Regions from separate parts of the Rothia sp. HMSC072B03 genome, predicted to be linked through region 1. Evidence: predicted binding sites of a transcription regulator. Region 1 holds the regulator's gene; the other holds the start of a gene.
What was found. Region 1 encodes HspR, which represses chaperone genes until heat shock. Its sites were predicted from a motif close to AAGTTGAGTCNNNNNGACTCAACTT; they were not measured.
Positions count from the first base shown of each region.

Region 1 (3,410 bases):
ATGACGCGGGCACGGGGCGGGTTCGCCGTGAGCCACCGGGCACAGGGATTTCCCATCCTCCTCCAGCAGCCCTTCCCCTGTCCCTATTTTCGGGTTTTCAAAAAATTAAGAAACTTTCCAGTCAAAACTTTACAGTGCAAGGATTCAGGTCTACAGTAGTAACCATTCAAACGAAAACCTAGCCGACCAACCACAGAACAGAAGGACACAACAATGAGCAAGTTCTCCAATGCAGCACTCCGCATCACCGCAGGCGCACTCATCCTCGATGCAGGTGTCAAGAAGCTCAAGGCTGACGAGGGTACCTACGCCTTCCTGCAGCAGATGGCCGCAACCGGCGTTCCCGCAGTCTCCAAGCTGGATGCAGCAACCTTCGGCAAGCTCATCTCCGGCGCAGAGACCGCCCTCGGCGCAACCCTGCTGACCCCCTTCATCCCCTCCCGCCTGGCGGGTGCAGGCCTGACCGCATTCGCGGCAAACCTGATGACCATGTACTTCCGCAACCCGGACATGCACGACAAGTTCTTCCGCCCCACCCAGGACGGCCAGCAGCTCGCAAACAACATCGTGATGCTCGGCGCGGGTCTGGCCCTGCTGGGCTCCAAGAAGTAAGGCCCTCCTCTTAGCTCACTCCTCAAGCAACCTCTCTTTAGTGCGGTGGGAACCTTCCGGTTCCCACCGCACTTTTGTATGCGCGCAGAATTTCTGCATCTGCCGCGTCCACCCCCGGTTCGCTCGTACCCGGCCAGCCCGGCATCACCCCGCCCAGCGGCCCCGAAACCGCACGGTGTAGCGGCCCTGCGCTATTCTTTTAGGTATGTCTACTGAGAACACGCAGCCTAGCCAGGCACCCGAATCCACCGAAGAGAAGGCTAAGAAGCCGGTTCCCGAGGAATTCTTCCGCCAGCCCTACTCCTTCGTCCGCCGCGGCGACCGCCTCACCGCGCGCCGCCAGAAGGCCTGGGACACCTACTCCCCCACCCACGTGCTGGACATTCCGCGCCTGCGCACCGACACCTCCGTCGCGCCCGAGGCGACCTTCGACCCGGTCAAGATTTACGGCCGTGAGGCGTACCAGGTCGTCGAGATTGGCTCCGGTCTGGGCGAGGCGATCGTGCACCGCGCAGCTGAGGTGCCCGAGGCGAACTTCCTCGCCGTCGAGGTGTACACCCCCGGCATCGCGGACCTGCTGCTGAAGATGGGCAACGCCGGCGTGGAGAACGTGCGTGTGGCTCAGGCGAACGCACCCGAGCTGCTCGACAACATGCTCGAGGAGAACTCCGTGGACGAGCTGTGGGTGTTCTTCCCGGATCCCTGGCATAAGTCCCGCCACCACAAGCGCCGCCTGGTGTCCCCGGCGTTTGCCGATAAGGTTGCGCGCGTGCTCAAGCCCGGCGGCATTTGGCGCCTGGCGACCGACTGGGAGGAGTACGCCCTGGTCATGCGTGAGGTTCTGGAGGCGCACCCCGATTTTGAGAACGTGAACCCCGGCGCCGGTGCGACCGAGGAGGATCCGCTGGGTGGTTGGGCTCCGCGTTGGGAGGGTCGTACCCTCACCAGCTTTGAGCGTAAGGCTCAGGAGGCGGGCCGCCGCGCGCACGATCTGACCTACCGCCGCAAGTAAGCGGGGCAGCGCCGGCATCAGGTGGCGCAGGTTAGCGCGAATATACGTTAAGCAGGTGAGGCTCCCCGGTCATTCGGGGAGCCTCACCTTCTTGTGTGTGGGTCTGAGTTCATGCGGGGCGGGGGTCTACCCTCCCTCGCGGCGTATGACACAAAGACGCACAAGCCTATATGAGTGGCTGACTAGCGCAGATGAGCTAAAACAGTCGAGCCGTTTATCCCAGTGTAGCGGGTTTAACCGGTTTAGCGCTGCGGCTTCGCATCATCCGCCGTAGCCGGCTGGTGACGCTGACGGTACAACACCACAGCCGAAGAACGCTGACGAGGCGCCGGGCGGGTACCGCGAGCAATATGCACCACGTCGCCGCTGGTACCGGCAGCGAACACGCGCTCCGCCATACCCATCTTCACCTTCGCATCCTCAACCTGACGCTGCAGCGCCGCAACCTGTTCCTTCTGCGACTCCAGGAGAGCCTCCAGTTCGATGATTCGGCGGATACCTTCCAGGGAAACGCCCTCCTGCGAGAGCTGCTGAATCCGCTGCAGACGGTTCACGTCACGCTGCGAGTAGCGGCGCGCCTTACCGGGCGCACGCGAAGGCTGGACCAGGCCGATGCGGTCGTACTGGCGCAGGGTCTGCGGGTGCATGCCCGCCAGCTCAGCCGCCACAGAAATCACGAAAACCGGCAGGTCCACGCTGTGCAACGGCTTGCCGCTACGGGACTTAGATGATGATTCTCGAGATGCCATGGTCTACTTCGCCTTCTTCAACAGATCCTTACGCGGGTTCTCCTGCGGTGCCAGTTTTACGAACTTATCGAATGCTTCCTGCGCCTCTGCGCTCAACTCGGTGGGCAGAACCACCTCGGGGATGACCAGCAGGTCGCCGTCACCGCCCTTAGCCTTGAAGCCGCGGCCCTTAGCGCGCAGTCGGCGGCCGACCTGGCCGGGTGCCAGGCGCAGCTTCACGGTGGATGCGTCGGGCAGGGGCACCTCGATCACTGCGCCGTCGACGGCCTCGGCGAGGGTGACGGGTGCGCGCAGGATCAGGTTGTTGCCCTCGCGGGAGTACACGGAGTCATCGGAGACGCGCACGGTGACCTTCAGGTCGCCGCCGCGCAGGCCCTTGCCGCGCAGGCGGACCTTCTGGCCGTCCTTAATGCCTGCGGGGATGCGTGCCTCGGTGTGGGAGCCGTCCGGCAGGAACACGGTCACGTTTGCGCCGGTGTAAGCCTGGGCCAGGCTGATGCGGGTGCTGGTGGTGCTTTCCTCGGGGGCCGCGTGCTGTGCGCCGCCGAAACCGCCGCCTCCCATGCCGCCGAAGTCGGCGCTGGTGAAGCCGGCGGAGCGACGGCGGCTGCCGCCGGCGCTTCCGCCGAACAGGCCGCCGAGCAGGTCATCAATGTTGATGTTGGCGCTGGTGCCGCCGCGGAATCCGCCGAAGGCGTCCGCGCCGGGGTAGCCGCCGCTAAAGCCGCCTGCACCGAAGCCGCCCGCGCCCATGCCTGCGGCGCCGTAGCGGCGAATCTGGTCGTACTCCTCGCGCTGCTTCTTGTCGGAGAGCACGTCGTAGGCCTCGGAGATTTCCTTGAACTTCTTCTCAGCCTGCTCGTCACCGGGGTTTAGATCCGGGTGGTACTTGCGGGAGAGCTTGCGGTACGCCTTCTTAATGTCGCTTTCGCTTGCGTCTTCGCTAACGCCCAGTGCCTTATAAAAGTCGTCGGTTATCCAGTTTTCGCTTGCCATATGTTTGTTTCTCCTCTCGCGGTGATGCGCCGCCCTCCTCG
Region 1 is NZ_KV797964.1:8,944-12,353, reverse strand. Features, by position in the region: gene HMPREF2630_RS00650 (hypothetical protein) at 214-612, shown strand; gene trmB (tRNA (guanosine(46)-N7)-methyltransferase TrmB) at 818-1,624, shown strand; gene HMPREF2630_RS00640 (heat shock protein transcriptional repressor HspR) at 1,867-2,373, opposite strand; gene HMPREF2630_RS00635 (DnaJ domain-containing protein) at 2,377-3,369, opposite strand.

Region 2 (3,410 bases), on a different contig from region 1:
GTACTTTGCGAATGCCATATGCGTTCTCCTTTGAGATGTCGCGTCGTGCTATTACAGTTCGTTTCGGCCCGCGGAGGTTACCGTCGCCCGAGTCGAAGCGTCACTATCGAGTTAACCATCCTGGGAACCCAATGTCAATCTTTATTATGAGTAATTCGTAATAAATCGTCACATGATGGGGTGTAGTGGAATCCTACTGGTTCACTAGCGCGCGAACCGCCTCCAGGTTCAGCTCCTCGTGGCTCATGCGTGCGGTGCCCAGTTCTGCCGGAACGTCCAGCTCGCCCGGCACCACGATTACGCGCATACCCGCCGCGGTTGCACTGCGCACACCCGAGGGGGAATCCTCGATTGCCACGCACTGAGTCGGGTCAACGCCCAGGCGCTCGGCTGCCAAAAGGTAGGGTTGCGGATTGGGCTTGGGGTGGGTGGTCTCGTCGTTGCCAATAACGACCGAGAATGTGCCCTCGGGTGCGGCATCGGCGGTGCGGCGCGCAATGGAGGTGGTGGCGTTCGTGACGATAGCTGCGGGGATGTGTGCGTCGCGCACCTCGCGCAGGAAGGGTTCGATGCCCGGCAGGAATTCAACCTCTCGGTGGGAAAGAGCCTCGCGCACCTTGCCCACGAGCAAATCGTTAATCTGCTTGTCGGGCAGGTCGACGCCGCGCTCGCGTAGGCGATCCAAGGTGAACTTCATTGACAGGCCCAGGCAGTCGAGGGTGTCCTGCTCGGTCCAGGTGCCACCAAATTCTGCGGTGAGAGCAACCTTTGCGGCAGCCCATACGGGTTCGGTGTCGACGAGGGTTCCGTCGTGGTCGAAGAGAATGGCGGCGGGGAAGGTGTTCGTAGTCGTCATGTCATTAAGCCTACCGGTTTATTTCTGGGGTGAGCGTAGGACGGCGTCCCCAATCGTCACCAAAAAATCTGTGCCCGCGTTCTGGGGGTTCTTGGCGATAGTGAGCAGTGCATCGGCAACGTCTTTACGGGCAATCGTGGGGATGCCCGGAGTTCGCTCGACGCTCGTCATGTCAAATACCTTCACCCCGCCCTTACCGGGCTTGTCGGTCAGCCTGCCCGGATGCGCACGCGAAATATACGGCTGATATTCGGTGACCAGGGCGTCCGCCTTAACCTTGTCGGTAAAAATGCCGCGCATGATGACCTTGCAGACCAGGCGCATGGGCAGGGATGCGGTCCGTACCGTATCGCCCACACCGTAGGCACTCATCAGAACGCAGTGCTTTACGCCTGCGCCCGTGACCGCCTCCATGATGAGGGGCAGACGCTCCTGCATGAACGTGGAGGAGAGAAATTCTCGCACCGTGGCTTTCTGCCCCAGGATGCTGACCATGACGTCCTGCCCTGCGGAGGCTGCGGTGAGCCGCTCGGTATCGTTGAGGTCGCCGGGAGTAATCGTGAGGTTCGGGTGGGTTCCCAAAAGTGTTAGCGCCTTATCGGGATTGCGTACGTAGGCGGTGACCGAGTGCCCCTCCTCGAGGGCTTTGTGGATGAAGAGGCGGCCGGTGCGGCCGGTTGCGCCGAGAACCAGTATTTTCATGTGGGGTCCCCAATCTTTAGCTGTTATGGGAACCTATAAGCGCCCAATCCGGTCAGTATAGCAATGCGGCTTCGACTGGGGGTTTTGGTGGGGGCTTTGACAGAGAGTTTTGGTGGGGGCTTTTGCTTGGGGGTCAGGGGTATGGGGCGGGGTGAAAAATACGAAAAAATTTTTTGCAAGAGGGTTGCGAAACATAGTTGAGCGGAGTAGACTCAAGTTATGTAATGCAGGGACACATAGGATAAACCCCTCGAAATACGAAAGGACACCATGGATATTAAGTTCACGACCAAGAGTCAAGAAGTTATCTCCGCCGCTAACACCAATGCGCAAACGGCGGGTAACCCCACTATTGAAACCGCGCACATCCTCAAGGCCCTCATGGACCAGCGCGAAGGCATCGCAGTCTCCGTGCTCAAGGCAGCAGGCCTGGATGTAGACGCCATCTCCGAGGCTGCTTCCGCAGAAATCAAGAAGCTGCCCAAGGCATCTGGCTCCTCCGTGCAGAACGCCTCCTTTAGCCGTTCCGCACTTTCCGCCCTGCAGGCTGCGCAGACCCGCGCACAGGGCTTCGGGGACACCTACGTCTCCACCGAAATGATTCTGCTGGGCATCGCCAGCGGAACCGATAGCACCGCTGAAGCAATGCACAAGCTCGGCGCTACCGCAGACCTCATCGCACAGACCATCCCCAACGTCCGAGGAGACCGCACCGTGGATACCCCCGACCCCGAAGGCACCTTCCAGGCGCTCGAAAAGTACGGCACCGACCTGACCGCCATTGCCCGCGCCGGCAAGCTCGACCCGGTCATCGGCCGTGATTCCGAGATTCGCCGCGTCGTGCAGGTGCTCTCCCGCCGCACCAAGAACAACCCCGTGCTGATTGGTGAGCCCGGCGTCGGTAAGACCGCCGTGGTCGAGGGCCTGGCACAGCGCATGGTTTCCGGCGACGTGCCCGAATCCCTGCGCGGCAAGACCCTCATCAGCCTGGACCTGGGCTCCATGGTCGCAGGCGCAAAGTACCGCGGTGAATTCGAGGAGCGCCTGAAGGCAGTCCTCGAGGAAATCAAGAAGTCCGAAGGCCAGATTGTGACCTTCATCGACGAGATTCACACCGTCGTCGGCGCTGGCGCATCCGAAGGCTCCATGGACGCGGGCAACATGCTCAAGCCCATGCTTGCCCGTGGCGAGTTGCGCCTGATCGGTGCGACCACCCTGGATGAGTACCGCGAGAACATCGAGAAGGACCCCGCACTGGAGCGCCGCTTCCAGCAGGTGTACGTGGGCGAGCCCAGCGTAGATGACACCATCGGTATTCTGCGCGGCCTGAAGGAGCGTTACGAGGCACACCACAAGGTGCAGATTGCTGACTCCGCACTGGTTGCCGCAGCAACCCTGTCCAACCGCTACATTCCCTCCCGTCAGCTGCCGGACAAGGCAATTGACCTGATTGATGAGGCAGCATCCCGCCTGCGCATGGAAATTGACTCCGCACCGGAGGAAATTGACCAGCTGCGCCGCGCCGTGGACCGCCTCACCATGGAGGAGCTGGCCCTGGCCGACGAGACCGATCCCGCATCGGTCGAGCGTCTGGAGGCCCTGCGCAAGGATATGGCGGACAAGAAGGAAGAGCTCGACGCCCTCAACGCTCGTTGGGAGGCTGAGAAGGCTAGCCTGAACCGCGTGGGTGACATCAAGACCCAGATTGACGAGCTGCGTTCCCGCGCAGAGGTTGCACAGCGCGAGGGTAACCTCGCCGAGGCATCTCGCCTGCTGTACGGTGAGATTCCCGCAAAGCAGGCTGAGCTGGAAGAAGCACAGCGTGCCGAGGACACCGCCAAGAGCGAGTCCA
Region 2 is NZ_KV797969.1:137,027-140,436, forward strand. Features, by position in the region: gene dps (DNA starvation/stationary phase protection protein Dps) at 1-18, opposite strand, end outside; gene HMPREF2630_RS03995 (HAD family hydrolase) at 194-856, opposite strand; gene HMPREF2630_RS04000 (NAD(P)-dependent oxidoreductase) at 875-1,558, opposite strand; gene clpB (ATP-dependent chaperone ClpB) at 1,829-3,410, shown strand, end outside.
Region 2: the regulator HspR is predicted to act here: its motif matches at 1,753-1,777, upstream of clpB (ATP-dependent chaperone ClpB).